DNA from 4 places in the Nocardioides thalensis genome. Region 2 is predicted to be linked to each of the others. Evidence: predicted binding sites of a transcription regulator. Region 2 holds the regulator's gene; each other region holds the start of a gene.
What was found. The regulator HrcA, encoded in region 2, represses chaperone genes, less so after heat shock. The targets are predictions, from matches to a motif close to TTGGCACTCGNNNNNNNCGAGTGCCAA.

Region 1: groES (co-chaperone GroES) is a predicted target of HrcA. The motif match lies at 3,206-3,232, and genes of this name have one in related genera.
Region 3: groL (chaperonin GroEL) is a predicted target of HrcA. The motif match lies at 5,615-5,641, and genes of this name have one in related genera.
Region 4: HNR19_RS02435 (FmdB family zinc ribbon protein) is a predicted target of HrcA. The motif match lies at 2,619-2,645, and genes of this name have one in related genera.

What each region holds. Positions count from the first base shown of each region.
Region 1 is NZ_JACCFP010000001.1:3,461,046-3,468,786, reverse strand. It holds gene HNR19_RS16845 (hypothetical protein) at 1-847, opposite strand, end outside; gene HNR19_RS16840 (SigE family RNA polymerase sigma factor) at 844-1,377, opposite strand; gene HNR19_RS16835 (hypothetical protein) at 1,646-1,819, opposite strand; gene HNR19_RS16830 (THUMP-like domain-containing protein) at 1,958-3,133, opposite strand; gene groES (co-chaperone GroES) at 3,326-3,622, shown strand; gene groL (chaperonin GroEL) at 3,753-5,375, shown strand; gene HNR19_RS23615 (DUF1684 domain-containing protein) at 5,455-6,228, shown strand; gene HNR19_RS16810 (GNAT family N-acetyltransferase) at 6,290-7,162, shown strand; gene HNR19_RS16805 (cytochrome ubiquinol oxidase subunit I) at 7,326-7,741, shown strand, end outside.
Region 2 is NZ_JACCFP010000001.1:1,621,852-1,629,592, forward strand. It holds gene HNR19_RS07990 (hypothetical protein) at 1-188, opposite strand, end outside; gene HNR19_RS07995 (MBL fold metallo-hydrolase) at 207-1,055, opposite strand; gene HNR19_RS08000 (hypothetical protein) at 1,080-1,835, opposite strand; gene hrcA (heat-inducible transcriptional repressor HrcA) at 1,987-3,006, shown strand; gene dnaJ (molecular chaperone DnaJ) at 3,013-4,182, shown strand; gene HNR19_RS08015 (16S rRNA (uracil(1498)-N(3))-methyltransferase) at 4,199-4,939, shown strand; gene HNR19_RS08020 (DinB family protein) at 4,952-5,536, shown strand; gene HNR19_RS08025 (DNA glycosylase AlkZ-like family protein) at 5,522-6,568, opposite strand; gene HNR19_RS08030 (AAA family ATPase) at 6,722-7,231, shown strand; gene HNR19_RS08035 (type 1 glutamine amidotransferase domain-containing protein) at 7,487-7,741, shown strand, end outside.
Region 3 is NZ_JACCFP010000001.1:811,085-818,825, reverse strand. It holds gene HNR19_RS04060 (vWA domain-containing protein) at 1-740, opposite strand, end outside; gene HNR19_RS04055 (AAA family ATPase) at 737-1,618, opposite strand; gene HNR19_RS04050 (nucleotidyltransferase family protein) at 1,677-2,261, opposite strand; gene HNR19_RS04045 (DUF1801 domain-containing protein) at 2,414-2,773, shown strand; gene HNR19_RS04040 (PDDEXK family nuclease) at 2,819-3,586, opposite strand; gene groL (chaperonin GroEL) at 3,861-5,486, opposite strand; gene HNR19_RS04030 (hypothetical protein) at 5,693-7,741, opposite strand, start outside.
Region 4 is NZ_JACCFP010000001.1:501,825-509,565, reverse strand. It holds gene HNR19_RS02440 (penicillin acylase family protein) at 1-2,561, opposite strand, end outside; gene HNR19_RS02435 (FmdB family zinc ribbon protein) at 2,662-2,982, shown strand; gene HNR19_RS23085 (SAF domain-containing protein) at 3,216-3,878, shown strand; gene HNR19_RS02425 (large conductance mechanosensitive channel protein MscL) at 3,936-4,271, shown strand; gene HNR19_RS02420 (hypothetical protein) at 4,316-4,516, opposite strand; gene HNR19_RS02415 (LCP family protein) at 4,513-5,778, opposite strand; tRNA gene HNR19_RS02410 (tRNA-Arg) at 5,780-5,852, opposite strand; gene HNR19_RS02405 (SigE family RNA polymerase sigma factor) at 5,991-6,482, shown strand; gene HNR19_RS02400 (hypothetical protein) at 6,484-7,362, shown strand; gene HNR19_RS02395 (mechanosensitive ion channel family protein) at 7,433-7,741, opposite strand, start outside.

The DNA.
Region 1 (7,741 bases), 1.8 Mb from region 2:
CGCACGACTCCGGCACCCTCTCGTGAAACTCGATGGTCAGAGAGACCGACGACCCGGTCGCGTCGGAGACCTTCAGCGCTCCCTCCGGAGCCGCCTCGTCGGAGCCGTCGGAGCCGTAGACCCGCGCCGGGCCGTCGCCGTCGTTGACGTAGACCGTGCAGGCGTCCGACGCGGCGCCGCACGCGGCATCACCGGTCGCGGCGACGGGCATGTGGTTGATGTCGAACCCGTCGGCGATCGGCACGCCGCCGCCCCCCGTCGCCTCCGACCGCGTGGTCAACACACCGTCGGAGATGTAGGCGAAGAACGTGCCGTCCTCGCCGACGGCGACGCCCTGGTTGCTCGAGAACGAGTCGACGAGGTCGCCGTCGGCGTCGAAGATCTCGGTGACGGAGTTGCTGACGTCCTGCTCCTGCGGCCGCTGCACGACGAGCTGGCCGTCCCAGATCGTCGCGGCCGAGTAGTAGTCCCCGTCGGGCAGCGCGACGTCGTCGCCGTCGCCCTGGTGCCAGGTGTTGTCGACGATGTAGTCGGGCTCGGTCGCGGTGGTGTCCTCCGCCGTGTTGGTCGCCACGGGCGGGTCGGTGTCGGCGTCGCCGTTGCTCGTGGCGACCAGGGCGATCGGGGTGACGGCGGCGGCGACGGCGAGCGCGCCGCCGGCGGCGGCGATCCTGCGGTTGCGTCGGATCCTCACGGCCTTTCCTTTCACCTCGTCGAGGGAGAGCGGAGCCTCGGTGAGGCCGCGGACCCGGGCGTCGAAGTCACGGCTCATCGCGGACTCCCATGCTCGGTCGGTGCCGGCGGACTCGGGACGGTCGCCGGACGGGTTCTGGTGGTCGGTGTTCACAGGTCCTCCCCGGAGTACCGCGGGTGGAGTTCGGCAGGGACCCGCTCGCGGAGTGCGGAGAGGGCGCGGCTGCACTGGGACTTCACGGTGCCGATCGAGATGCCGAGCGCGTCGGCGGTCTCGGCCTCGGACATCTGTTCGTAGTAGCGGAGCACGACGACCGCGCGGGCCTTCGGCGGGAGCGACTGCACCACCCGCCACAGCTCGTCGTTGGTGCCGTCGTCGTACGCGTCGTGGTGCGGGTCGCCCGCCGGGAGCTCCTCGGCGGCGTACTCGCGCTTCTTCCACCCACGCCGCCACAGCGAGTTGTTCTCGTTGACCATGATCCGCCGGACGTAGGCGTCGACCGCGTTGCGGTCGTGGACCTTGTCCCAGGCGAGGTAGAGCTTCGCGAGGGACGTCTGGAGCACGTCCTCGGCCTGGTGGCGGTCGCCGGTGAGGAGGTACGCCGTCCGCAGGAGGGCCGGCTGGCGCACCGAGAGGTACTCGGTGAACTCGGCGTCGCGCAGCGCGCTGTCGCGGCGGCTCACGGGAGCCTCCGACCGTTCATCTGCGCCTCCTGGAGCGACGAGTCGAGTGGTGCTGGTGGAACTGTTTCGCGTGGAGGACGCAGGTCGCTGCGGAATGGTTGCAATCGCTGTCGGAGGACCCGGACATGGCGGACGGCCGGGTCGTCGTCGACCCGGCCGTCCGGTGCCTCTGCGCCTCAGCGGGCGGGGCGGTGCGGTGCCCCGCGGAGTGGTCGGAGCAGGAACTCTTCGACCAGCGCCGCCATCGAGGCGAGGTAGATGTGCATGGTCACCCCCTCGTGAACAAGATGACCAGCAGCACGATGAGGCACGTGCCGAGGACGGCGGCGACGACCGTCTCGGGCACGCGGGACGCGCGGTGCGCGCCCGACGAGCTCGGGCGGTCGGTCACGGGCACCGGCGTGGTCGCGCGGTGCTTGTAGGTCCGGCTGGTGGCGGTCATGGGATCACTCCTCCGTCGGTTGCTCACTACCCATCCAGACGGAGGCGGATCCGGTTCATCACGCGGTTTCTCGAATTTCCTGTCGCACTTTCCCGGCTCGGCCCACCGGACCGCGCTCGCCGGCGCCGGCGCCGACCGTCACAACGGCTCGACCAGCAGGCAGGTGCCCTCTCCAGCGGCGCGGGTGAGCACGATCGTCGCCTCGGAGCCGCCGGAGAGCGCGAGCCGCCTGCGCAGCTCGTCGGGTACGACGTGGACGCCGCGCTTCTTGATGGTGAGCCGACCGATGGCGCGCTCCCGGAGCGCTGCCTTGAGCTGCTTCTCGCGATAGGGAAGCTCCTCGAGCACCCGATAGCCGCGGGCGAACGGTGTGCGGAACGGCTCGTCGGAGGTGACGTAGGCGATCTTCTCGTCGAGCAGGCCGCCGTCCACGCCCGCCGCGACCGCCGTGACGAGCCCCGCCCGGATCACCGCGCCGTCGGGCTCGTAGAGGTAGGCACCGAAGTCGCGCACGCCGACCTCACCGATGCCGGGGTCGTCCTCGTCGGTCAGCGTCGCCAGGCCGCCCGCGCCGATGACGGTGGCGCGGCGGGCGGTGGTCGCGGTGCGGCCGCTCCAGAGGACGGCCTCCTTGACCTCGCCGCCGTCGCTGACCCACTCGGCCTCGACGCCGTCGGGGACCAGCGCGTGCGGGATCCCGGGGGCGGCCTTCACGCAGGCGTCGCGTCGCAGCAGCGACTCGACGAACGTCCACGGCGGCGTCCACTCCGCGGCGTCGAAGGTGCGCCCCGCCCCGCCCCGGCGGGCGGGGTCGACGAACGCGAGGTCGAACGCCGAGTGGTCGACCTTCGTCGCGTCGGCGACCTGGGTCGCTCCGGGGAGCCCGAGGGCGTCGAGGTTGGCCTGCGCGACCGCGACTCGCACCGGGTCGAGGTCGACGCCTGCGCAGATCAGGCCGGCGCGGGCGGCAGCCACGAGGTCGCCGCCGATGCCGCACCCGAGATCGATGAGCGTGCGGGCGCCGTACGCCTGCATCCGGCCGGCGCGGTGCGTCGAGACCGGCAGTCGCGTGGCCTGCTCGAGCGCGTCGGGCGTGAAGTACATGCGGGCCGCGAGGTCCCCGAACTTGGCGACCGCCTTCGTGCGGAGCTCGACCTGGGTCAGCGCCGCAGCAACCCGGCCCGGCTCCGCCGTACGCCGCAGCTCGGTCTGCACGTGGAGCTCGGTGTCGCCGCCCGCGACCAGCTCGGCCGCCCGCGCGAGGAGCGTCTGGCCGTCGTCGGTGAGCAGCCACCGGAAGTCGTCGAGGTCCACGTCGCGATCCTTCCAGAGACCGGCACCGACCCCACCCCTGGCACTCTCTGGCGGTGAGTGCTAGTTTCGACATTGGCACTCTCCCCGTGAGTGTGCCAGTGCTCGCAGGCGGTGCGACCCCCGCGACGGCGTATCTCACGCGAGCCCCACACGTGCAGACACCTGTATCCAAGAAAGTGGAGGTCGACAATCGTGTCGGTCAACATCAAGCCCCTCGAGGACCGGATCGTGGTCAAGCCGCTCGAGGCCGAGCAGACCACGGCGTCCGGTCTGGTGATCCCTGACACCGCCAAGGAGAAGCCGCAGGAGGGTGAGGTCGTCGCGACCGGCCCGGGCCGCTTCAACGAGGACGGCGACGGCCGGATCCCGCTCGACGTCGCCGTGGGCGACAAGGTCATCTACAGCAAGTACGGCGGCACCGAGGTCAAGTACGGCGGCGAGGAGTTCCTCATCCTTTCCGCCCGCGACGTCCTCGCCGTCGTTTCCTGACGCACCTGGCATCCCGCCTGGCTGCGCCGGGGGCGCTCGACGACCGCTTCGCTTTTCAGGTCGCCTTCGCGCCCCCGGCTTGCCAGCCGGGCGCCAGGCACGTCAGGCCCTTCCATTTTTAGGAGTCTGAATGCCGAAGATCCTTGAGTTCGACGAGGGCGCCCGCCGCGCCCTCGAGCGCGGCGTCGACGCGCTGGCGAACGCGGTCAAGGTGACGCTGGGCCCCAAGGGCCGCTACGTCGTCCTCGACAAGAAGTGGGGCGCCCCCACGATCACCAACGACGGCGTCACCGTCGCCCGCGAGGTCGAGCTGGACGACCCGTTCGAGAACCTCGGTGCCCAGCTCACCAAGGAGGTCGCGACCAAGACCAACGACGTCGCCGGTGACGGCACGACGACCGCGACCGTCCTCGCCCAGGCGATGGTGCACGAGGGGCTCCGCGCGGTCGCCGCCGGCGCCAACCCGATGGGCATCAAGCGCGGCATGGACGCCGCGGCCCAGGCCGTCTCCGACGCCCTCCTCGCGACCGCCCGTGAGGTGGAGTCCAAGGAGGACATGGCGTCGGTCGCCACCATCTCCTCGCGCGACAGCGTCATCGGCGACCTGCTCGCCGAGGCCTTCGACAAGGTCGGCAAGGACGGTGTCATCACCGTCGAGGAGTCCAACACCATGGGCACCGAGCTCGACTTCACCGAGGGCATGCAGTTCGACAAGGGCTACCTGTCGGCGTACTTCGTGACCGACCCGGAGCGGATGGAGGCCGTGCTCGACGACCCCTACATCCTGCTGCACCAGGGGAAGATCTCGGCGATCGCCGACCTGCTGCCCCTGCTGGAGAAGGTCATCCAGGCCGGCAAGCCGCTGTTCATCCTCGCCGAGGACGTCGACGGCGAGGCCCTCTCGACCCTGGTCGTCAACAAGATCCGTGGCACGTTCAACGCCGTCGCCGTGAAGAGCCCCGCCTTCGGCGACCGCCGCAAGGCGATGATGCAGGACATCGCGATCCTCACCGGCGGCACGGTCATCGCCCCGGAGGTCGGCCTCAAGCTCGACCAGGTCGGTCTCGACGTGCTGGGCCAGGCCCGCCGCGTCGTGGTCACCAAGGACGCGACCACGATCGTCGACGGCGCCGGTGACGCCGCCGCCGTCGAGGCCCGGGTCAACCAGATCCGCGCCGAGATCGAGACCGCCGACAGCGACTGGGACGAGGAGAAGCTCCAGGAGCGCCTCGCCAAGCTCGCCGGCGGCGTCTGCGTCATCAAGGTCGGCGCCGCCACCGAGGTGGAGCTGAAGGAGAAGAAGCACCGCATCGAGGACGCCGTCTCCGCGACGCGCGCCGCGATCGAGGAGGGCATCGTCCCCGGCGGTGGCTCCGCGCTCATCCACGCGGTCTCCGCCCTGGACAAGGACCTCGGCCTCACCGGCGACGAGGCCGTCGGCGTGCGCATCGTGCGCAAGGCCGCCGACGAGCCGCTGCGCTGGATCGCCGAGAACGGCGGCGAGAACGGCTACGTCGTCACGACCAAGGTGCGCGAGCTCGGCGTCGGCAACGGCTACAACGCCGCGACCGGCGAGTACGGCGACCTCGTCGCCCAGGGCGTCCTCGACCCGGTCAAGGTCACCCGCTCGGCGCTCGTCAACGCCACCTCGATCGCCGCGATGCTGCTGACGACCGAGACGCTGGTCGTCGACAAGCCCGAGGAGGAAGAGGAGACCGCGGCCGCCGGCCACGGTCACGGCCACGGCCACTGACCGGTTCCTCGTCCACCACTGACGGCCGCTCCGCCTCGTGCGGGGCGGCCGTCGTGGTCCCTGACCTACGATCGCCAGCGTGTCCGACGACTATCTCGGGGCGTGGCACGCCTGGCGGCGCGAGCGCGAGGACCGGCTCAGTGCGCCCTACGGCTACCTCGCCATCACCGGGCTGCACTGGCTGACCGCGGAGCCACAGCGCTTCGACGACGTGCCGGGCGACTGGTGGATCGGTGAGGACGGCGTCGAGGTCGCGCTCGGCGACGGCGAGACGCTCGAGGTCGGCGGCCGACCGGTGCGCGGCCGCCACGTGTTCGGCGTCCTCGACAGCACCGGGGTCGAGGCGTCGTACGGCGACGCGGTCGTGGAGATCGCCACCCGTGGCGGCGCGCCCATGCTGCGACCGCGCCACCCCGACCACCCGCTGCGCCTCGCGCACCGCCCGACGCCGACGTACCCGCCGAGCCTGGACTGGGTGCTGGCCGGGCGGTTCCACCCCTACCCCGATGCCGTCGAGCTCGGCGTCGACACCGTGGTGGACGGCTGGGTGCAGGTGGAGCAGGCGGTCGGCGAGGTCGAGTTCACGCTCGCCGGGGAGCAGCGGCGGCTGGTCGCGCTCGCCGACGGCGACGCGCTCTGGATCCTCTTCGCCGACGCCACCTCCGGCGTCACGACGTACGGCGCCGGCCGCCAGCTGACCGTGGCGCGTCCCGGCCCGGACGGCGCCGTGGTCGTCGACTTCAACCGCGCCATCAACCTGCCGTGCGCCTACACGTCGTTCACGACCTGCCCGTTCCCGCCGCCGGCCAACCGGCTCCCGGTGCCCGTCGAGGCGGGGGAGCAGAAGCCGTGAGCGGCCGGCCCGCGCGATCGGGCGAAACATCGACGATCGATTCCCGTGACCCGGATGCGGCATGCTGAGCACCATGCTGTGGAGGGTGCGCGCCAACCTGCCGAACCGCCCGGGTGCGCTGGCGGCGCTCGCGCACGAGTGCGGGAAGGCCGGCGTCAACATCGACGGCGTCCAGGTCTTCCCCGGCCAGGAGCGGGTGACCGACGAGCTCGTCCTCCGCACCTCCGAGGAGTGGCAGGCCGGTGACCTGGTCGCCCTGGTCGAGCGGGCCGGCGCCGACTCGGTCGTCGCCCTGCCGTGCGGCGAGGGGGCGCTGGACGACCAGCCCACCCGCTACGTCCGGGCCGCGAAGAAGGTGCTCGACGAGCCCGAGACGTTCCCCGAGGTGGTCGCCCATCTCTTCGATGCCGACGTCGCGCCCACCGGCGGGGTCGAGGACGTGCTCGAGCTGACCGTCGGCAACGCGGTGGTCCAGATCCGGCGCGCGACCCCCTTCACGCCGACCGAGCGCGAGCGCGGCTCCGCGATGGCCGAACTCGTGACCGACGTGCTGGCCCGCCAGGGGCCGCCGGCGCCGCCGACCTCGGCGGGCGACGTCGAGCCCGAGTACGTCAGCGAGGGCCGCACCGTGTCGGCCCTGGTCAACGGCCTGGTCGCCGGCCGCGGCGACTACGTCGTGGGCGAGGGCGCCGAGCCGTGGCCGGTCGACCTGTGGGTCGACCCCGCCTGGCAGCGCCGGGGCATCGGCACCCGCCTGCTCGCCGAGGTCGTCCGGCGCGCCCGGTCCGCCGGCGCCGACGAGGTCGTGCTGACCGCGCCGGCCGAGACGCGGGCCGTGCTCCCGATGGTGCTCGCGGCCGGCCTGCGCGGCCGGATCCGGATGGCGGGGGAGACGGTCACCATCCGGATCAGCCTGTCGGACCTGCGGGCCTGAGGTCTCGTGACGGCGCCGGGGCGCCTCCTCGACCACCGGGGCGGAGCGGGCGCCTCCTCGGCCACCGGAGTGAGGCGGGCGCGGCCTCGACCTCCGGAGCACACCTCGTGAAAAGATTCACAAAGTCGTGATCCCGGCCTGACGGGGGCCTAACGTCGGGGTCGTGACTCCCGACGTGGTCGCCGACGTCCTCGCGCAGCTCGCTGCCTCGACCGAGCCCGAGGGGCTGATGCCGGCCCGGCAGCAGATGGCCTTGTCGTTGGGGTGGCACATCGTCATCGCCTGCTTCGGCGTGGCGTTCCCGGCGATGATCTTCGTGATGCACCTGCGCGGCATCCGCCGCGACGACCCGGTGGCCCTCGGGCTGGCGCAACGCTGGGCGAAGGCCTCCGCCGTGCTGTTCGCGATCGGCGCGGTCTCGGGCACGGTGCTCAGCTTCGAGATGGGCGTCCTCTGGCCCGGCCTGATGGGGAAGTACGGCGACGTGCTCGGCCTGCCGTTCGCGTTCGAGGGGCTGGCATTCTTCCTCGAGGCGATCTTCCTCGGCATCTACCTCTACGGCTGGGGCCGGATGCCCCC
Region 2 (7,741 bases):
CCCTCGGCCGGCGCGTACGCCGCCTCGTCCTCGCTCTTCGCGTCGTCGCTCTCGTCGAGCAGGCCCTCGACGGTCTCCCCGTCGGGCAGGCCCTCGGCCAGGGGGTTGTCGTCGCTCGGGACGAGGTCGGCGGGCAATGCCTCGTCGGGTACGCCGACCTGCTTGCTCTCCTCGTTGCGCTCAGTCATGGCGGGTCGGTACCCGCCTCAGACCAGCGGTAGCCGCTTCTGGCTGCGGGGGAGCTGCGCGTAGCCCCGCCGTACGGCGTCCGCCAGCCGGTCGGCCGGGTAGGGCCACTCGCCGGCAGCGAGCGCCTCCTCCACCGGCACCCCCTGCTCGGCGAGGTCGCGGATCGTCTCGGCGACGACGCCGATGAGACCGCGCTGCTCCTCGACGAACCCGCGGTCGACCACGGCGCCGTGGCTGGGCACGACCACCGAGCCGGGGGAGAGCAGGCCGAGGACCAGGTCGAGCGTCAGGGGCCAGTCCATGGGGTGGCAGTCGTCGCCGTACGCGGGAGGCCCGGACTCCTCGACGAGGTCGCCGGCCAGCAGCACGTCGGCGTCGGAGGCCTTGGCGACCAGGTCGCCGGCGGTGTGTCCGCGGCCCGGGTGCAGGAGCTCGAGGTAGCGGTCGCCGAGGTCGATGACCGCCGCGGAGGAGAACGTCCGGTCGGCCGGCACGATCTCGGTCGCCCGGATGTCGGGCACCCGCGGGTCGTCGTACGCCTCGGACTTGGCCTTCCACGCCTCGCCGCTGGGAACGGTACGCCGCGCCGCCTCCTCGGTCGCGTGGATCGGCAGGTCGCCGCCGTACTCCTGCCGGAACGCGCCGTTGCCGAAGGTGTGGTCGAAGTGCTCGTGGGTGTTGACGACCGCGACCACCTCGCCGACGCCGAGGGCACGGACGTCGTCGATCACTCCTTGTGCCAGCGGCAGGGACGCGTAGGTGTCGACGACGACGAGCCCCCGCTCGCCGCCGACCAGGCCGACGTTGAGGTCGATGAACTCGTAGTGGGCGACCCAGACGCGGTCGGCGATCTCCGTGAACGTCACCCGGTCAGGCTAGGGGAGGAGCGGTCAGCAGAGCCCCGCGTGGAGCTCGCTGCGCAGCAGCTCGCCGAGCTCGCGGCTCGTGGTGGCCGCGCGCGGGAAGACGAGCTCGCGGCTGTGCGCGCCGGAGAGGTCGACCCAGCGCACGTCGACCCGCTCGGGCCGCAGGTCGGCGAGCTGCACGCCCACGATCTCGCTGACCCTGGTGCCGCTGGTGGTCGCGACCGCGCGGCGCAGCTCGTCCTGGTGGCAGCGGTTGGCGTGCTCGGCCGAGCGCTGGAGGAAGCCGCGGTTGAGCTGGTGGGCCGGCGAGCAGAACTCGCCGAGCGGCACCCGCAGCTGCAGGTCGCTGCCCTGCGACGGCCGGGCGACCATGACGTACGACGGCTGCAGGGTGACCGTGGCGCGCACGTCGTCGCAGCACTCGCACTGCTCGGTGCCGGTGGCCTCGAGCCGGCCCGCGATCGTGAGCTGGGCGTCGCGCTCGCGGGAGCCCGGGGCCCCGACCCCGCTGGTCAGCGTGAGCAGCGCACCCCGGCGCTCGACGGCGGCCAGGGCGAGGGCGGAGTCGGGTGGGCACGAGAAGACCGGGTGACCGTCGACGTCGACCATGCCGAGGGGCGCGGCGTCGTCGGTGCTCTGGCGGCCGGCCGGGTCGAGGCCGGCCATGATGTCGTCGACGCCGTCGACGACGAGCTGCACCTCGTCGGGGCAGGCCAGGATGCTGCGGGCCGCCGCGGCCAGGGGAGCGGTGTCGGTCCGGCCGCGGTGGGTCATCCTCATAAGGTAAGCCTAACCTAGCCAGGCCGTGGGTTGGCAAGGTCCGGCCCGGGGAATCCACCACACTCGATCGCCGACGCTAGGATTGGCACTCAGCAAAGTGGAGTGCCAACAGGCGTCCGTCAGGGCGTCCGGCCCTGTCCGGGGAGGTGGGATGCAGGAGGACCGCAGGCTCGCCGTGCTGCGCGCGATCGTCGAGGACTACGTCGCCACCGAGGAGCCGGTCGGCTCGAAGGCGCTCGTCGAGCGACACGGCCTCAACGTCTCGCCGGCGACGATCCGCAACGACATGGCCGCGCTCGAGGAGGAGGGCTACCTCGCCCAGCCGCACACGAGCGCCGGGCGGGTGCCGACCGACAAGGGCTACCGGCTGTTCGTCGACCGGCTCTCGACGGTCAAGCCGATGACCACCGCCGAGCGGCGGGCGATCGCCACCTTCCTCGACGGCGCGGTCGACCTCGACGACGTCGTGCACCGCTCGGTGCGGGTGCTCTCGCAGCTGACCCGCCAAGTGGCGGTCGTGCAGTACCCGACACTGTCGCGCTCCACCGTGCGCCACATCGAGATCGTGGCGCTCACCCCGAGCAGGCTCCTGGTCGTGCTGATCCTCAGCACCGGCCGGGTCGAGCAGCGCCTCGTCGAGCTCGACGCCGACATCAACGACGACGACCTCGCCCAGCTGCGCACCCGGGTCAACCTGGCCGCGACCGGCGAGCAGATCTCCACAGCGGTCGGAGCCCTCGAGGCGCTCGTCGCCGGCGAGGAGCCCGCTCCGCCCACGACGGTCGCGGTGGTCGAGACGCTGGTCGAGGCGATGAGCGACCACCGCTCCGACGAGCGCATCGCCGTCGGCGGCACCGCCAACCTCGCGCGGTTCGGCGACAGCTTCGACACCGCTGTGCGTCCGCTGCTCGAGGCGCTCGAGGAGCAGGTCGTGCTCCTCAAGCTGCTCGGAGAGGCGACCAGCGGTGGCGCGGTGACCGTGCGCATCGGCGCGGAGGGCCCCTACGAGGAGCTCTCCTCGACCAGCGTCGTCGCCACCGGCTACGGCCCCGACGACGCGCTCGCGTCGCTCGGGATCGTCGGCCCCACCCGGATGGACTACCCCAGCACGATGGCGGCGGTGCGCGCGGTGGCGCGCTACGTGTCGCGCATCCTCGACGAAGGCAACTAGGAACCAGTGAACCCCGACCTCTACGAGCTCCTCGGTGTCGCCCGCGACGCGGACGGCGACACCATCAAGAAGGCCTACCGCAAGCTCGCCCGCCAGCTGCACCCCGACGTCAACCCCGACCCGGAGAGCCAGGAGCGGTTCAAGCAGGTGTCGGCGGCCTACGAGGTGCTCTCCGACCCGCAGAAGCGCGCGGCCTACGACCGCGGCGGCGACCCGTTCGGCCAGGGCGGCTTCGGCGGCCAGGGTGCGGGCTTCTCGTTCACCGACATCATGGATGCGTTCTTCGGCGGCGCCGCCGGCGGCGGTCAGTCCCGCGGCCCGCGGCCGCGCACGCGCCGCGGCCAGGACGCGCTCATCCGGCTCGAGGTCGACCTCGCGGAGGCGGCGTTCGGCGTCGCGCGCGAGCTCAAGGTCGACACCGCGGTCCACTGCTCGGCGTGCGGCGGCGAGGGCTCGGCCCCCGGCACCCACCCGGTCACCTGCGAGACCTGCCACGGCGCGGGCGAGGTGGCCCACGTGCAGCGCTCGTTCCTCGGCGAGATCCGCACGCTGCGCCCCTGCCCGACCTGCCGCGGCTTCGGGTCCGTCATCAAGGACCCCTGCCGCGAGTGCGCCGGCGAGGGACGGGTGCGCTCGCGCCGTACCCTCACCGTCAAGATCCCGGCCGGCGTCGACACCGGCACCCGCGTCCAGCTCGGCGAGCAGGGCGAGGTCGGCCCGGGTGGTGGCCCGCCGGGCGACCTCTACGTCGAGATCCAGGTCGCTCCGCACCCGACGTTCACCCGCCACGGCAACGACCTGCACTGCACGGTCGCGGTGCCGATGACCGCCGCGGCACTGGGCACGACCCTGGAGCTGCCCACGCTGGAGGCCGACCTCGAGCCGGCGGAGGGATCGGGCGTGGAGACGACCTTCGAGCTGCCGATCGCGCCGGGCACGCAGTCCGGCCACGAGACGGTGCTGCGCGGTCGCGGGGTCCCCGGACTGCGCGGCGGGCGGGGCGACCTCGTCGTCACGGTCCAGGTCGAGACGCCGACCCGCCTCGACGCCCGGCAGGAGGAGCTGCTGAAGGAGCTCGCCGCCATCCGCGGCGAGGAGGCGCCGACCGGCAACGTGAAGCCGGCGCGCAAGTCCGCGTTCGGCCGGCTCCGCGACGCGTTCACCGCGCCGCACTGAGCCCGCACCGAGAGCAGTGACCCTCCCGCAGCACCTCGTCCCGTCGCTCGACGGCGTCGTCGTCGGCGCGACGGTGGGCGTCGACGGCGACGAGGCGCACCACGCGGTCGCCGTACGGCGCCTTCGCGTGGGGGAGCCGGTCACGCTCGCCGACGGCGTCGGCCGGGTCGTGACCGGCCGGGTGTCGTCGACCGGCAAGCGGGTCTTCGAAATCGAGGTCGTCGACGTCATCGACGTGCCCGAGCCGGTGCCGTCGCTGACCGTCGTCCAGGCGCTGCCCAAGGGCGATCGCGGTGAGCTCGCCGTGGAGGTGCTCACCGAGATCGGCGTCGCCCGCCTGGTGCCCTGGGCCGCGTCACGCAGCGTCGCCGTCTGGAAGGGCGAGCGCGCCGTGAAGTCGCACGCCAAGTGGCAGTCGACCGCGCGCGAGGCCGCCAAGCAGGCCCGGCGCGCCTGGCACCCGGTCGTCGACCCGCTGGCGTCGACGACCGACGTGGCCGGCGTGGTCGCTGCGGCCGACCTCGCCGTGGTGCTGCACGAGGACGCCGTCGAGCCGTTGGCCGCGCTGGCAGTGCCCGACCTGGGCGAGATCGTGCTCGTCGTCGGGCCCGAGGGCGGGCTCAGCGACGACGAGGTCGCGATCCTCGAGAGGGCGGGCGCCGTGACCGCTCGGCTCGGCGCGGAGGTGCTGCGGACGTCCACCGCGGGCGTCGCGGCCGCCGCCGCAATCCTGTCGCGCACGCGGCGCTGGGCGTGATCTCCTCGGGGCATGGATCCCAAGGAGACGCTGGCCCGCTACCTCCGCGGCCGCCGCAGTGACCTGCTGTCGAAGCTCGACGGGCTGGGGGACTACGACGTCCGCCGGCCCATGACGACGACCGGCACCAACCTGCTGGGTCTCGTCAAGCACGTCGCGAGCGTGGAGCTCGGCTACTTCACCGAGGTCTTCGGCCGCCCGATGGGGCGTGAGCTGCCGTGGCTCGACGACGGGGCGGAGCCCGACGCGGACTTCTGGGCGACACCGGACGAGTCCATCGACGACATCGTCGAGCTGCACCGCTTCTCGGCCGAGCAGACGGAGGCGACGATCGCGGCACTCGACCTCGACTCGCCCGGCGTCGTGCCGTGGTGGGCCGAGGAGCGGCGCGACGTCACGCTGCACCAGATCCTGGTCCACATGTGCTCCGAGACCGCCCGGCACGCCGGCCACGCGGACATCCTGCGGGAGCTCATCGACGGCGAGGTGGGAGTCCGCCCGGGCGACAGCATGGTCTCCCACCGCGACGCTGCCGGCTGGGCCGCCCACCGGGAGCGGCTCGACGCGGTCGCGCGCCGGTTCCTACCGAGCGAGTAGCTCCTCGACGCGGGCGACCTCCTCGTCGAGGCCGGCCCGCTCGGACCTCGTGAGGTCGCGGTGGAGCCGGTCGATTTCGACCTTGTCGTCGACGATGCGCCAGATGCCGGCGAGCCAGCCGTTGACGAAGATCGTGTTGCCGATGCCGCCGTTGGTGCCCATCCACGACTTGCGCGCCTCGGGTGTCGTCACCCGGTCGCGGTTCTGGTGGGACAGCCACACGTTGTCGTAGGCGCCCAGCAGCCGCACCGGGGCCGGCGTGTCCTCGTCGGCGACGGGCGCGCCGGCGACGTCGTAGAGCAGCCGGCCGTCCTCGTCCTCGTGCTGCTCGAGGTCGTCCATCGCCTTCAGCACCGGCCCCAGGCGGGTGATGCTCGTCCAGGCCGTGACGTCGGCCGCGGTCGCGGGACCGAACGCCCGCAGGTAGCGACGGACGACGGCGGGCACGTCGGGCTCGGCGAGCTCCCCATCGAGCCAGCTGTCGGCGTACGCATAGGTGACGCCGCCGGGATGCTTCCAGCAACCGCGCGGTGGCACCTGCACCAGCACCTCCGTGACCCGAGCAAGCTGGCCCAGCTGGGACGGCGTGTGGTCGGGGTACCGCTCGGCCAGCGACGCACCCAGCTGCCGGACCGGCACCTCGTCGTCGCCGATCACCTCGCGCACGGCTTCACGGAACGCGGCGCGGTCGAGCTCGCGGGCGTCACCGATCGACTGGCTCACCTTGATCTCGCGCTCGCGCACCGGCGCGGCCCAGACGGGCAGGGTCAGCGCGTCACCGGGCGTGTGCAGGTGGATGGTGTCGCGCAGGCTGAGCACCCGGACCAGGCTGCGGTCCTCGAGAGCGCGGCTGACGTCGTACGGATCGAAGTCGGTCAGGCGTGCCGCCAGCGAGAGGTACGGCGGCATCGGCTCCTGCGCCTGGAGGCCGACCAGGTGATCGCAGATCGAGATCGGGTCGGAGGGCACGCGCTCGAGGAGGTGCTGGCGCAGGAGGAGAGTCCGGTTGAGACGCTGGCGGGTGAAGCGCACGAGGGAACGCTAGCCGGGGGTGCCGACTGAGGCGCGCTGACTGGTGTCTCGGAGACTGCAAGCCAACCCACGTGCATCGATTGGCAAGAGACATGAACACGGCATGAGCGGGCGCGCGTTGCTCCGCTCCGCGCAGAATGCCAGGCTGCCGGAGTGGGACGCCGCAATTACTTGATCGAAGGTGTCTCAGGCACGGGGAAGACATCGGTCTGCGCTGAGTTGGCTCGCCGCGGACACCACGCTGTCCATGGGGACAGAGAGCTGGCTTACCAGGGCGACCCGGTGACCGGCGTTCCCACCGAAGGCATCGGCCACCTCCACCACATCTGGAACGTCGCACGGGTCCGGGAGCTCGTTGCAGATCGACGAGCTCCGGCCACCTTCTTCTGCGGAGGGTCGCGGAACTTCGCCGCCTTCATCGATCTCTTCGACGAGGTGTTCGTCCTTCACGTGGATATCGACACGCTTCGCGAACGCCTTGATCAGCGACCGGAGGACGAATGGGGGGCGAGGCCGGAGGAACGGGCGCTCGTCCTGAGGCTGCACGCAACACAAGAGGACGTGCCGACGACCGGAGTCGTCATCGACGCGACGCAGCCACTCGACGACGTTGTCGACGACATCCTGCGCCACGTCGCCCTCGACGGCACGTCTCAACCGTGAATGCGAGTCGCTCGCACAGCCACGGCCGAGATCGTCGCGGCATGCTCTGGCAGCGCCCCGACAGCGGCAGAAGCGGGCAGCGTCAGTCTGATTCATGCCGAAGTTGAGTGCTCTTGCTGCAGACGGCATCCCGCAGAGCCCCGCTACCGTTCGATGTGTGCAGTGCTTGCATTGAGCAAGCCTTGCTCCAGCAAGCGCGTGCCGTACCTGCGAGGCAGCTACTACGCCGCATCACTCGACAGAAGGAAGCCGTGCATGCCCAAGCGCATCCTCCACGTCGTCACCAACGTCGGCCACTACGACGACCCTGAGCACCCCACCGGCCTCTGGCTCTCGGAATTGACCCACGCCTGGCACGTCTTCGACGAGGCGGGCTACGAGCAGAACATCGTCAGCCCCTCGGGTGGCAAGTCCCCACTCGAGCCCCGTGCGCTGAAGTTCCCCCTCCTCGACAAGACGGCGAAGGCATGGCTCAACGACCCGGCGAAGATGGCACTCCTCGAACACACC
Region 3 (7,741 bases), 810 kb from region 2:
CGGGTACCGACCGTGAACACCTCGACCACCCGGTTGGTCGAGTAGCCGGTTCGCGCTAGCGAGCCGGCGTATCGAGACCCGGTGGTCATCCGGTGCGCCAGCCTGAGCAGCGGGTCGGCGTACCCGCTCATCGACCCGGAGACGTCGACGAGCAGCACCACCCGCCGGCTCCGGGTGCCGCGCCGCCGGCGGTGGATCTTCGCGGGCTCGCCCATCCGGCGCAGGCTGGCGCGCAGCGTGCGCGACGCGTCGACGCGGCCGCGGGGCGCAGGCACGGCCCGCAGGGCACGCCGCCGCGGCGCCGGCGTGCGCAGCGACTCGAACAGCGCCGCGAGACGGCGGCGCTCGGCCGCGGAGAGCCCCGCGACGTCGCGGTGGCGCAGCACCTCCTCGGCGCTCGCCGCGGCGCGCACCCGGTCGCCGTCGCTGGCACCGTCCCCCTCCTCGTCGGCGAGGTCGACCATCGGCTGCGAGCTCACCCGCGGCTCCACCCGCCCGGTCGGTGCCGGCAGCGGGTCGCCGCTGAACCACTCCCGGAACACCTGGTCGTGGCGCACGAGGTCGTCGGGGCAGCCGCACAGCGTGGCGCGACCGGCGGCGTACGTCGCCGCGGGGTCGTCGAGCCCGGCGAGCGCGACGGCGTCGAGGTAGGCGCGCGTGCGATCGGCGGTCACCGGTACGCCGGCCGCCCGGAGCGCGCGGGCGAAGCCGAGCAGGATCTCGTCGGCGTCGCCGCTCATGGTGTCAGCATCCGGTCGAGCGCAGCCCGCACCCGGTCGGCGTCCTCGCGGTACTTCACCAGCGCGCCGATGGTCGCGGCGGCGACTTCGAGGTCGAGGTCGTCGGTGCCGAGGTGGTGCAGCGCCCGCGCCCAGTCGAGGGTCTCGGCGATCCCGGGCGGCTTGAGCAGGTCGCCGCCGTCGCGCAACTGCTGCACGACACCCACCACCTGGCGCGCCAGCGCGGCGCTCACCTGCGGCGCGCGGGACCGGACGATCGCGACCTCGCGGTCGAGACCCGGGTGGTCGATCCAGTGGTAGAGGCAGCGCCGCTTCAGCGCGTCGTGCAGCTCGCGGGTGCGGTTGGACGTGAGCACCACGGTGGGCGGCACCGCCGCCTGCACGGTGCCGAGCTCGGGGATGGTCACCTGGTAGGTCGACAGCACCTCGAGCAGGAAGGCCTCGAACTCGTCGTCCGCCCGGTCGATCTCGTCCACGAGCAGCACCGCCGGCGCCTGCTGGAGCGCGGCGAGCACCGGCCGGGCGAGGAGGAACCGCTCGTCGTACAGGCTCTTCTCCGCCTCGGCGACGTCGGGCGCCTCCCCCGCCGGCGCGACCGCCTCGAGCGCGCGCAGGTGCAGGATCTGCCGCGGGAAGTCCCAGTCGTAGAGCGCCTGGGTCGCGTCGATCCCCTCGTAGCACTGGAGCCGGATCAGCGGCAGCTCGAGCGCCTCGGCGACCGCCTCCGCCAACGCGGTCTTGCCCGTGCCGGGCTCACCCTCGAGGAGGAGCGGCCGCCGCATCTCGAGCGCCAGGAACAGCACCGTGGACAGGGCGTCGTCGCTGAGGTAGCCGGTGCGCTCGAGGCGCTGCGCGAGCTCGCCGACGCGCGGGTCCATGGGCCCAGGCTAGGCCCGGGTCGTTGGCCCGCGGTTGGTTCGGCGCCGGGCGGGGCGGTCAGTGAAGACTGTCGACGTCGGCCCCGGTCGCGAGGTCGCCGCACTCGACGTCGATGACCCGGTGCGTGCGGAGATATCCCCGGGCGCCCTGGTCGCCGATGGCGTCGGCGAAGACCCCGGCCCAGTGGTCCCTGCCGATCAGCACCGGGTGGCCCGGCTTCCCGTCGTACGTCGCCCGCGCCAGCCCGCCCGGGTGGTCGCCCTCGATCGCGACGAGCCTGCCGACGACCTCGGCGGTGACGTCGGGCAGGTCGACGAGGTGGAGCATCGCCGCCGTCGCACGTGTCTCGCCGAGCGCCGTGAGCCCGGCGTGCAGCGACAGCGAGATGCCGAGCTGCCAGTCCGGGGCGACCACCCAGTCGACCTGCGCGATCTCCGACGGGCCTCCCGGCAGGCCGTCCGCCAGGATCCGCTCCGCCTCGTCCGCGCGCGCCCCGAGCACCACGGTCACCCCGTCACAGCCCCCGTCGATCAGCACCTGCACCGATCGCAGCAGCCACGAGCCGCGGTCGTCGTACACCAGCGCCTTCGGCTTCCCCATCCGCGTGCCCGCCCCCGCCGCCAGCAGCAGTCCTCGGATCACCCCGCCATCCTGCCGGACGGGGAGACCAAACGATGCGGATGGGACCCCACCATCATCACGCGCCGCGTCCCGTCCCAGCGGCACCACGATCGGTCGCGATGAATCCCGCGGCTTGGGCTGGTCCACCTGGCAACCGACCATCGGAGGACGCCATGGCCACCACCGACATCGACATCGACGAGTACGTCAGCACCAAGGTGCTGGAGCAGCACCGCGACACGGTCACCCGGCTCCGCGCTCTGATGAGAAAGCACGCCCCTGAGGCACGCGAAGCCATCATGTACGGCTCACTCGCCTGGAGACAGGACAAGGTCCTCGCGATCACCAGCGTCAGCAAGGCCCAGGTGACCTTCGCCTTCGAGCGCGGCGCCCAGTTCGAGGACGCCCACGGCCTCCTCGACGGCGTCGGCAAGAAGACCCGCCACGTCAAGCTGAAGACCGCCGGTGCGATCAATGAGTCCGCGCTCGCCGACTACATCGCGCAGGCCGTCCGCCTCGACCAGGGCGGCTGACGCCGGGCCGGGAGACCAAACGGTGCGGGTGGGACCCCAATCGCATCACTGGTAGCCCGGAGTCTCATCCGCACCGCCATCGGTCTGCGCTGCGACGGCCTCGACCAAGACCTCGCGAACGTACGCCGGCCGCAGCATCACGTCGTCCCAGGTGAACCGCAGCACGAGCCATCCGTGGACGACGAAGGCGTTGTAGCGGCGCGTGTCGGCCACCAGTCCCTCGCGGGTCCCGTGCCAAGCGAACGAGTCCGCCTCGATCGCCATGCGCAGCCTCACGTCGACCAGATCGGGCGTGCCGATGAAGTCTTCGCCACCGATCGGCACCTGTGGCTCGACGCAGAGTCCCGGCACGCTGATGCAGATGGCCCGCAGCGCCGACTCGAACACGTTGGCGGCCCGCCGGTCGGCATGACGTACGACGCGCCGCACCATCACCGAGCCGGGCCCCTTGGCCGTCGCGGCGAGCCTGCACAGCTCGTCCTCGGGGAAGCCGTGGCGCAGCGCCGAGTCCGCGACGCAGAGCCCGGCGGGAAAGGCGAGCCATCGGAGGCAGTCGATGACCGTGCGTGGCTTCGTCGTGATCGCGCCGTCGACCTGGTCCGGCGCGAGGTTCATCCTCCGGACCTGCACCGCCGACAGGTCGATCCCCTTGAGGCGCCGATGACGCGGGATCGTGATCTGGGGGCGGAAGGGGATCGCGCGCACCTCCCACTCCAGTGCCATTGCCGCGCTGACCCGGCACACGACGCCGCCGTACCGATCGGCCGCCTCGCGCGCAGCCGCCACGTGGGCTCGGCGGTCCTCGTCGTACATGTCGAAGACCATCGGGTCGGCCGGCAACGCGCCGCGACCGGCGCCGGAACGGCTGTGGACCGCCGGCCGGCCGCCGCGCCTTGTGCGGATCTGGCGGACCGAATGTGGTGCACCTGGGACTGGTGGGACGAGGTACGCCGGGGGTGGCCCCACGCGCGCCGTTTGGTCTCCCCGCCGAGAGCGCCAGTCCGGCAGCGACAACGACACAGGGCCCCTCGCCGGAGCGAGGGGCCCTGTGGGTGGTTCAGCTCGGCGGCTGACTCCGATCCGAGGATCAGAAGTCCATGCCGCCCATGCCGCCGGTCGGGTCGCCCGCGGGGGGGGCCTTCTCCGGCTTGTCGGCCACGACGGCCTCGGTGGTGAGGAACAGCGCGGCGATCGACGCGGCGTTCTGCAGCGCCGAGCGGGTCACCTTGGCCGGGTCGATGATGCCCTCGGCGATCATGTCGACGTACTCGCCGGTGGCCGCGTTGAGGCCGTGACCGGCCTGCAGGTTGCGGACCTTCTCCGACACGACGCCGCCCTCGAGACCGGCGTTGACCGCGATCTGCTTCAGCGGGGCCTCGGTGGCGAGGCGCACGATGGCCGCGCCCGTGGCCTCGTCGCCCTCGAGCTCGAGCTTGCCGAACGCGCCCTCGGCGGCCTGCAGCAGCGCGACGCCACCACCGGCGACGATGCCCTCCTCGACGGCAGCCTTCGCGTTGCGGACGGCGTCCTCGATGCGGTGCTTGCGCTCCTTGAGCTCGACCTCGGTGGCCGCGCCGACCTTGATGACGGCCACGCCGCCGGCCAGCTTGGCGAGGCGCTCCTGGAGCTTCTCGCGGTCGTAGTCGGAGTCCGACTTCTCGATCTCGGCGCGGATCTGGTTGACCCGACCCTCGATCTGGGCCTGGTCGCCGGCGCCCTCGACGATGGTGGTCTCGTCCTTGGTGATGACGACCTTGCGGGCCTGGCCGAGCAGCTCGAGACCGGCGGTCTCCAGCTTGAGGCCGACCTCCTCGGAGATGACCTGGCCACCGGTCAGGATCGCGATGTCCTGCAGCATGGCCTTGCGGCGGTCGCCGAAGCCCGGGGCCTTGACGGCGACGGACTTGAACGTGCCGCGGATCTTGTTGACGACCAGCGTGGAGAGGGCCTCGCCGTCGACGTCCTCGGCGATGATGACGAGCGGCTTGCCCGACTGCATGACCTTCTCGAGCAGGGGCAGCAGGTCCTTGACGTTGCTGACCTTGGAGTTGGCGATGAGGACGTAGGGGTCCTCGAGCACGGTCTCCATGCGCTCCGGGTCGGTGACGAAGTACGCCGAGATGTAGCCCTTGTCGAAGCGCATACCCTCGGTGAGCTCCAGGTCGAGGCCGAACGTGTTCGACTCCTCGACCGTGATCACGCCCTCCTTGCCGACCTTGTCCATCGCCTCGGCGATGATCTCGCCGACGGTGGCGTCAGCGGCGGAGATGGACGCGGTGGAGGCGATCTGCTCCTTGGTCTCGATCTCCTTCGCCATGCCGAGCAGCTGCTCGGACACGGCGGCGACGGCGGCCTCGATGCCCCGCTTCAGGCCCATCGGGTTGGCACCCGCGGCCACGTTGCGCAGGCCCTCGCGGACCATCGCCTGCGCGAGGACGGTCGCGGTCGTCGTACCGTCACCGGCGACGTCGTCCGTCTTCTTCGCGACCTCCTTGACCAGCTCGGCGCCGATCTTCTCGTAGGGGTCCTCGAGCTCGATCTCCTTGGCGATGGAGACACCGTCGTTGGTGATCGTGGGGGCACCCCACTTCTTCTCCAGCACGACGTTGCGGCCCTTGGGGCCGAGGGTGACCTTGACGGCGTCGGCGAGGGTGTTCATCCCTCGCTCGAGACCGCGCCGGGCCTCCTCGTTGAAAGCAATCAGCTTCGGCATAACTCCTGCGATTCCTTCGCAATCGAGTTGTGGACAGCCCGGATCGTCGCCCGCGACGGACGGCCAGACCGAACCGGCGAACCCTTCTCGCCGACGCTGCTGACCTCGACTCCCCGGACCGGGGGTCATTGTCACTCTCGATAGGAGAGTGCCAACGTCATGTTTAGCACTCGACCCTTGCGAGTGCAAGGAGGGGTGCCTGCCGGTCACCGGATCGCGGCGACCCATCCCTCGCCCAGGACCTCACTGACCCGGAACAGTCGCGACGTGCCGACGTCCCACGCGAGCAGGCGCTGGCCGCTGTCGCTCGCCGAGGAGAGGAGCAGCGTGTCGTCGTCGATCCAGCTCAGGGCGAGGCAGCAGCCCTTGGGCCTCACGTCGCGCGTGCCAGCGCCGAAGTCGAGCGCCAGCACCGACCGGTCCGTCCCCAGGCTGGCCACGATCGCCTGCGGGTTGCTCACCGTGCCGCCGCGAACCGGGCCCCGCAGGAACGCCGCCTGCGCGACGGAGTCCGGCGCCGAGACGGTCGGGCCGAACGGCTGGTCACCGGGCGCCGACCACGGCTGCACCCAGTCCACGTCGGCGGCGACCGCCTCGCCGTCGAGGCCGTAGATGGTGCCGGCCGAGGACTCGCCCAGCCGGATCGGGACCCAGATCTCGTCCTCGCCCGACCACCGCGCGCCCTCGGCCAGCCAGTCGGGAGTGTCGATGGTGGTCCACTCGCCCGTGAGGAAGTCGCGAACCTCGAGCGAGCTCTCCTGGATGAAGAACGCGTAGCGGCCGTCCGGCGACAGCCCGTACGACGACACCGGCGAGCGCACGTTGCCGCCCTCGTCGGCGACCCGCTCGAGCCTGGAGGTGTCGACGCGTACGACGCGGCCGGTGACCGTGAGGACGAACGCCTCGTTGCGCCTGCCGCCGAACAGGCCGAGCACCGGTTGCCCGATCTCACCGCCTGTCGCCGTCGACAGGTCGATCTCGGCCGGCAGCGGGGAGTCCGGCAGCAGCGGCAGGTCCGCCTCGTCGGCGGGCGAGGGCGCCCACCAGACGGGCGCGCCCGCATAGGTCCCGCCCGGGGTGGCCTGCGGCGCAGCGTCGTCCGAGGCGTCCGATCCGTCCGGCTGGGCGGCACCGGCGAGGTCCGCGAAGGACCCCACGTAGGACTCCTCCCCCGGCGTCCAGCCGCGGATGTCGCTCACCCGGAAGACGTCAGCGGTGCCGACGCGCCAGGCCAGGATCCGCGCTTCCGCGTGGCGCGACTCGAAGAGGACGGTGTCGGCGTCGAGCCAGCCGACGGGTGGGCAGCACTGGAGCCAGCGGCCGGCGTCTGTGCCGCTCCGGGCGAACGCGAGCAGAGCCTCCGGACGGTTGAGACCGCCCCCGCCGAGCGCGTCGACCGCCGAGGCAGGCGGAGCGTCGGGCACGTCGACCGGCCCCTCGAGGAACATTCCGCGAGCACCGTCGCTCCCCGTCCGGGCGACCGGGCCGTACGCGTCGTCGCCGGACTTCGGAGCGCGATATCCCACCTGCCCGTCCGACGCACCCACCGGTTCGCCGGTCGGCGCGTGGTCGAACCAACCGGAATCACTCGAGAGCACCGGAGCACTGAGCAGGCCGTCGTCGGTCCAGTAGGCGTTGGGCGCCGCGCCCGGGCGCATGTCGATCTTGGTGAACACGGCCTGCTCGAAGTCGTAGACCTCCAGCGACCGGTCCTGGGCGAAGAACGCGTATCGCCCGTCCGGCGAGAGGCTCTCCGCCGTCACCGGCGGCGACTCGTTGCCTCCCTCGTCAGTGACCGGCGGGAAGCCGACGTCGAGCGAGTACGACGTCCCGTCCGCGCCCACGACCACCACTCGTCCGGGCTCGTCGCCCCACACCTGGAACAGAGCGACAGCGCGAACACCCGCCGGCACCGGCGGTGCTCCCGCGGAGAGGTCGATCTCTGCAGGGAGGCCGCTCCCGACCACCTCCGGTAGGGCCTCCTCATCCTCGGTCGACGGCGCCCACCACACCGGCACCCCGCCGTAGCTCCCCGCGCGCTCGGCCACCGGCACCGGCCCCGTGTTCGTCGGGCTCGTCGCCGGTGGCGGCGCCGGCTCGTCTCCCCCGCCGGTCGCGACGACCGTGCCGGCACCGACGACCGCGACCACCGCGACGACGACGCCAGCGACGGTCCACCGGCGGCGCCGTACGTCCGACGCCCGGGCCAGTGCGCCGCCGACGAGGTCGACGGGTGGCAGGTCGGCGACCCGCTC
Region 4 (7,741 bases), 1.1 Mb from region 2:
AACGCGTGGCCCGAGACACCGGTGAGCGAGACCCAGCGCGCGGCGTCGAGGTCGTCCATCGGTACGACCATCCGCATCGACGGGGCGGTCGCGACCTCGAACCCCTCGCGGGCGTCCCACCCGGTCGCGTTGACCAAGGAGCCGCCGGCGGGCAGCTCCCAGGGTCCGCGGTTGAACAGCCGCTCGACCGCGCCGATGCCGGACTCGCCGAGGGTCGACGACCGCAGCCAGAGGCGGTGCAGCCTGCCCCACTCCCACTCCTCGGCGTTCGGCGACTGGAGCGCGGTGAGCTTGTCGCGGGCCGCGCGCAGTGCCGCCACCAGGATGTCGTCGCGGCGCTCCACCTCGTCGGTCTCGACGTCGTCCCACCACGGGTCGCCGGGACGCCCGAGCAGGCCGGTCACCGCGGCGAACCAGCGGTCGCCGCCGTCGGGCTCGGCCACCTCGGGCAGCTCGTCGTCGAAGGCGCGGTGCAGCAGCTGGTCCCAGACGACGTTGAAGTACGCCGCCGCGGCGCTGTCGGCCTGCTGGCGGAAGTCCCATCCCTCGAGCAGGGCGAGCCCGTCGTCGTAGTAGCCGTCGCCGGGATCGACGCCGAGGAGGTAGGGGACGAGCACCTCGGCCATCGGGCTGCGGTCGTCGTACTGCATCCGGGACATGTCCTCGACGGTCAGCGACTCCTGCCCGGCGAGCAGGTCGCCGATGCGCGAGGACCGGTAGCCGTAGTCGCTGTCGTCGGTGAGGAAGTACGGATAGCCGCCGGAGGCGTCGATCACCGACTGGTTGGCGGTCACCACCATGCCCGACTCCGGGTCGAGGACGCTCGGCAGCGCGTCGTAGGGGACGTACTCGCCCGTCCAGTCGTTCTCCGGCCGCCAGCCGGCCGCCGGGACCTTGCCGTCGTTGCCGGACCCGCGGATCGGCACCAGCCCGGTGGCCTGGTAGCCGATGTGGCCCTCGACGTCGGCGTAGACGACGTTCTGGCCGGGGGCCGCGAAGTCGGCCATCGCGGCACGGAAGGACTCCCAGTCGTCGGCGAGGTTGAGCGCGACCAGGGCGTCCGCGGTCGGGCGCGGCTCCAGCGCCGTCCACGCCAGGGCGACCTCGTGGTCCCACCGGTCCCCGTCCCGGACGGCCAGCCCGGCGTCGGCGACCTGCTCCCCCAGCAGGCCGTCGATGTCGGAGAGGATCGGACCGTGGGCGGTCGACCGCACCACGAGCTCGACGTCCTCGCCGTCGCGCACCTCGATCGTCTCGATCCGCTCGCGCAGCGGCAGCATTCGCCCGTCGTACTGCCAGCGGTCGCCCTCGACGCGCTCCACGAAGAGGTCCGTGGTGTCCGGCGCCAGGTTGGTGAAGCCCCACGCGATGTCGGCGTTGTGGCCGATGACGACGCCCGGCACGCCGGAGAAGCTGAAGCCCGCCGCGTCGAGAGGGCAGGCCGAGCTGACCTCCCGGCAGTGCAGGCCGACCTGCATCCAGACACCCGGCAGCGAGACGCCCAGGTGCGGGTCGTTGGCGAGGATCGGCGCGCCGCTCTCGGTGCGCGACCCGTCGACCACCCACGCGTTGCTGCCGATGCCGTCGCCCTTGCCGAGAAGCGCCGGTACGGCGTCCAGCACCCGGTCGACCGCGGCGAGCTCGTCACTCCCCAGGTCTCGTGACGGTCGCTGGGCGACCTCCTCGACCACCGGGCCGGGTGCCGGCCGCTGCGGCAGCCGGGTGTCACCGGTCGCGGCGTCCTGCTCGAAGACCTCGTCGACCACCGCGCCGCTGGTGACGATCGGCGGGTGCGCGTCGTAGGGATAGTCCGGGTACAGCGCGGCCGCGCGGTCCTCGCCGACCGCCGATGCGCTGACCGCCCGCCCGATCTCCTCCTCGAGGTTGCCGCGGAGGTCCCAGGCCATCGCCTTGAGCCAGGCGACGGAGTCGGCGGCGGTCCAGTCGGCGGGCTGGTAGTCGAGCCCGGTCACGCCGAGCAAGGCGTACTCCAGCGAGATCTCCGACGCCGAGCGGTCGGACAGGTACGCGTTGACGCCCTGCGCGTAGGCGTCGAGCAGGTCGCGGGTGCGCGGCTCGAGCAGCGTGAGCTCCCGCTCGGCGATCCGCCGCCACCCGAGGGTGCGCACGACGAGGTCGGTCTCGAGCGCGTCCTCCCCGAACAGCTCGGCCAGCCGGCCGGAGGTGGCGTGGCGGCGCACGTCCATCTCGAAGAAGCGCTCCTGCGCGTGGACGAAGCCCTGGGCGAGCATCAGGTCGTGCATCGTGTCGGCGTAGATCTGCGGGATGCCGTGCTCGTCGCGGATCACCTCGGCCTGCGCGTTCAGGCCGGGCACCTCGATCTCGCCGTCGGTCTCGGGCCAAGAGCGGCGGACGACGACCGCGCCGAACACGACGACCGCGACCAGCACCAGCACCAGCGCGACCGCGCCGTACGTCGTGAACCGGAGCGGTCCGGGCCATCCCCGGAAGGTGCGCCACCAACGGACGGGGGCCGGCGGGCCGGCGGGCCGGGCTGCGCCGACCGGGCGAGCCGGGGCGATGTCGTCTGCGTCGACCATGGTGGGCGCCATTGTGACCGAAGCGGACTCGCGACCTGGCCGGGGGATCGCGTATCCTTGGCAGTCGTAGACCGAGAGTGCTAACCGCCCGGAGTTCCTGATGCCCACCTACCAGTACGCCTGCACCGACTGCGGCCACGCGTTCGAGCAATTCCAGAGCTTCTCCGACGACGCCCTGACCGTCTGCCCGGAGTGCGACGGCCGGCTGCGCAAGCTCTTCAACGCGGTGGGCGTGGTGTTCAAGGGATCCGGGTTCTACCGGACCGACAGCCGGTCGGGTACGTCGACCTCTGGCTCGTCGACCACGACGACCTCGTCCGACTCCTCGAGCTCTTCCGACTCGTCGTCAAGCAGCAGCAGCAGTACGTCGGGCTCGGCCTCTGGGGCGGGGACCTCTGCTGCTGCGGCGGCGTCTGCGTAGCTCTCAGTTCTTGGGGTTCGGCCTCCGCGGCGCTGCGGGCGGTCGGGGCCGGGTGGGTGTTCCCGGCTTGCTCGCTCCGCCGCGCGCGACGCTCTCCGGTACGACGCCGCTGTGGTCCGGGCGTCGGCGCGTCGTCGCGAAATCGCCGGGAACCCCCACCCGGCCCCGACCTCCTGCCCTGCCCTGTGGAGGACGAGCCCGTGGGAGGCGTTCCGGGGCTAGCGTCGCGGGCTATGGATTCTCGGGACTCGGTTGATGAACGGCCGCGCGTGCCGCTGCGGCGGCGCGTGGGTGATCGCTGGGTCGCCCTGCGGCGGGGGCTGCTGCGTCGGCGGCGGCTGATTGCCGCGTTGTGCGTGGCGGGGGCGACCGTCGTCGGGTTGCGGAGTGTGGCGCCGCCTCCTCCGGAGACGGTCGAGGTGCTCGTCGCGTCGCGTGACCTGCCGGCGGGGGCCGTGCTGACGGAAGGGGACCTGCGGGTCACGGAGGTCGGGCCGGACTCCGTGCCTGCGTCTGTGGTCGACGCCCCGGTGGGGGCGACGTTGGCGGCGCCGTTGCGGGAGGGGGAGGCGGTGACGGACGTGCGGCTGGTCGGGCCGCAGCTGGTCGAGGCGGCGCCGGGGACGACGGCGGTGCCGGTGCGGTTCTCCGACGCGGCGCAGGCGGCGCTGCTCGAGGTGGGCGACCGGGTCGACGTGCTCGCGACGGACCCGCAGGAGCGCGTCACGACGACCGTCTCGTACGGCGCGGTCGTGCTGGCGGTTCCGGCCACGGACGACGGGCACGGGGCGCTCGCCGGGCGGGTGGTGGTGCTCGGCATACCAGATGCGGACGTGCAGCAGGTGACGTCGTCCGCCGTGACGTCGTTCGTGACGTACGCGTGGCGGAACCGCTAGGTTCAGTCAGAGTCCCTACCGGGGGTGTAGGGCGTTATCTCGGCTCCAAGGAGAAACATGGAAGGCTTCAAGAACTTCATCCTGCGCGGCAATCTCATCGAGATCGCCGTCGGTCTGATCATGGCGCTTGCGTTCGCCGAGGTCGTGAACGCATTCGTCGCCTGGCTCACCAGCCTGCTCCCGGACGACCTGTACAACGACCTCTTCGGCGAGAGCCTGTTCGGGCTCTTCCTCAACGCGGTCGTCGCCTTCTTGATCATGGCCGCGGTCGTCTACTTCTTCGTGGTCGTTCCCTACACCAAGGCGAAGGAGCGGTTCTTCCCCGACGAGGCGCCTGGCCCGTCGGAGGTCGAGCTCCTCACCCAGATCCGCGACTCGCTCGCGAACCGCTGATCACCGGGGCCACGAGCCCCGCAGCAACAACGGCAGGTGCCGCCTCACCCGTGGTGGGGCGGCACTTGCGATTTCAGCCAGCGGTCGGAGGCCGACTCGTCGCCGCGGTCGCCCTTGTCGGCGTCGCGCTCGTCGCGCGTCGTCTCCGGGAGCACGTCGCCGAAGATCTCGGCCAGCCGCTTGCGCCGCTGCCAGTCGGACTCCTTCTCCGGGTCCTTCTCCGGGCCCGGGCTCTTCTCGGTCACGTGCACAGACCGGCGTACTCGCGGGCGTCGTCGGAGAGACCCTCGTCGCCGCCCTTCTTGCCGCCCTGGGCGCCCTCGTCGGTCGGCGCGTCGGTCCCCTCGGTGCCCTCGGTCGAGTCGGTGGCGTCGGTGCCCTCCGGGTCGTCGGCGGCGCTGATCGACTCCTCCGCGAACTCGGCGGTGAGCGGCTCGTCGTTGACCACGAGCTCCCACAGCCGGTCGACCTCCGGGGTCCACTCGATCCGGTTCGGGTCGGGCGGCCAGGCCTGCCACGGGGTGGTCACGAACTTCACCTCGCCGAGGCCGACGCCGCGGAAGGTGCTGCCGATGTCGGCGATCTGCGACACGTTCTCGAAGTCGGTCTGCAGGGAGCCGGTCAGCGCGTTCATGAAGCCCACGATCCGGTCGGGGCGCGCGAGCATGCCGAGGTCGACCGCCTTGTTGAGCATCGAGGCCATGAAGGCCTGCTGCCGGCGGATGCGCTGGGGGTCGCTGCCGTCGCTGATGTTGGACCGCACCCGGACGTAGCTCAGTGCCTCGTCGCCCCTGATCTCCCGCGTGCCGGGCTCGAGCGTGATGTTGTGCTCGGTGTCGACGATCTCCTCGGGGATGCAGACCTCGACGCCGTCGAGGGCGTCGACCATGTCCTTGAAGCCGCCGAAGTCGACGACGACGTAGTTGTCGATCCGTACCCCGCTGAGCTGCTCGAACTGCCGGATGGTGCACGCGGGGCCGCCGATGGAGAACGCGTCGTTCCAGATCGCGTCCTGCTCGCCGGGGATCTCGCTGCCGTCCTCGGCGAAGCAGGTGGGGCGGTCGACCATCGTGTCGCGCGGAATGCTGATGCCGTAGGCGAACTCCCGGCTTGCCGACAGGTGGATCAGGATCGTGGTGTCGGAGCGCTCGCCGGAGAGGTTCATCCCGTCGATGTTGTTGCCCTCGCCCTCGCGGGTGTCGGAGCCCATCACCAGGATGTTCATCGGCTCCTGCGGGCCTTCGACCTTCTTCTTCTTCGGCCGGTCGTTGCCCAGCTGGTCGGCGACGTCGTCGACCAGGAGGTTGCCGTTCCAGTGGTTGTAGACCAGCACGACCGAGACACCGGTGGCCATCGCCAGCGCGAGCAGGGTCGCGGTGATGACCTTGGCGACCGTGTGGTGCGGCGTGTAGGCGCGGCGCTTGCCGGCGACACCGCGGCGCTGCGAGCGCGCGACGCGGCGCGCGCGCCGGGTCACCGGCTCGCCGGAATCCTGCCGTTCTGTCATGTGCCCCCGGTAGGAGTCGAACCTACGACCTTTCGCTTAGGAGGCGGCTGCTCTATCCACTGAGCTACGGGGGCGGGCGCACATATCTTGACAGGTTGGCGGTCGAGCGCCATTTCGGCGCCGCGCCCGACGAGCGCAACATTTCGAGGGCTCTTCCCCTCTGGAATGGTGTGAACCCACCCACCGCAGCTGCCCTGGAAAGACCGGAGAGCGTGCCGACCACCGAGACGTTCGAGGAGTTCGTCCACGCGACCGGCGACCGGTTGCTGCGCACGGCGGTGCTCCTGTGCGGCGACCGGCACCAGGCGGAGGACCTCGTGCAGAGTGCCTACGCCACGGCGTACGCCCGCTGGAAGCTCGTCTCCCGCGCCGAGAACCCCGTCGCCTACACCCGCCAGATCCTGACCCGGACCTTCCTCTCCGAGAAGCGCCGCAAGCGGGTGTCCGAGCTCCCCCTCGAGTACGGCGCCGACCGCGCCTCGCCCGGCCCGGACCCGACCCGCCGCCTCGCGCTCCTCGATGCGCTGGCCGGCCTCCCGCGGATGGACCGAGCGGTCCTCGTCCTCCGCTACTGGGAGGACCTCCCCGTCGCCGAGGCGGCGGACCAGCTCGGCATCACCGAGTCGGCCTGCCGCACCCGCTCGTCACGCGCGCTCGCCCGGCTCCGCACCCTCTACCCCGACCTGTCCGACCAGGAGGACTGACATGAAGCTCCACGACCACATGGAGGACGCGGTCAGCGACGTCGCCGCCGACCTCCCCGCGCTCGCCGCCAGGGCCCGCGAGCGAGGACTCGGCGAGCGGCGCCGCCGCCGGACGTTCACCGCCCTCGGCGCCGCCGCCGCGGCGTCCGTGATCGTCGGCGGCACGCTCGCCGTACAGGGAGTCGGCGGCACCTCCGACGAGTCGTCGGTCGCTTCCGTGCCCGCACCCTCGATCGGCGAGCTGTCCGGCGAGACCGCCCCGATCACCGGCCGCGCGACCGTCGCCGCGCTGATGTCGGCCGTCGATGAGGTCGCGGACGGCGGGTTCTCCGAGCCCGGCGGCTCGGACGTGGTCGACTTCGACCCGGACACCCTGGCCGACAACGAGCTGACCGCCAGCTTCCGGTTCACCCCGGACGGCGCGCGGCCGGGCGAGGTCTTCGCGAACGTGCAGTCGTTCACCGCGACCTACGGGGAGACCGACCAGCCGAAGTGCGAGGAGTCCGATCCCGACTGCAAAGAGGCGATCGACCAGCGCAGCGGACCCTACGACGAGTGCGAGTCCTCGATGGTCGGTTGCGAGGTGACCCGGCTCGGCGACGGTGACGTGCTGCGCACCTACCGCGACCCGGCATCACAGAGCCCGGATCCGACCCGCACGGCCGTGGCGGAGCTGATCAGTCCCCGCCGCGACCTGCGCCTGGTCGTGAGCGCGACCGACGACGTGCTCGACGCGGCTGCCCTCGGCGAGGTCGTCACCCAACCCTGGTGGGACCTCGACGAGCTCCCGGTGGAATACGCCGAGGCGGGCGAGGCCCTGACGGACTACAACGCCGACCAGGGCGTGACCCGCGAGGGCATGCCCAGCCCGGCCGAGTGATGACCGCCTGACCCACGACACACGCAGCGGCCGCCCCCGCAGGAAGGGGCGGCCGCCGCGATCATGGGGGTCAGTAGCCGGCGGACGGCGGCGGCGGGGGCGGCGTCGGCGTGGCGCCGGGCCCCGTCCCGTACGACGCCGCGGCCGGGTCGACGTGCGTGCCGTTGCCGGCGGTCTCGCTCGCGAGCTGGTCGAGCCAGCGCTCCCAGCGGTCACGCATCGGGGCGATCAGGCCACCACCCACGCCGACCACGAGGATGCCGCCGACCGTGGCGAGCACGGCGATCAGCACCGGCATCGTGACCGACAGGCCGATCCCGATCTGGTTGAGCGCGGCGATCACACCGAGGGCCACGATGAAGCCGCTGGCGATCTTGGC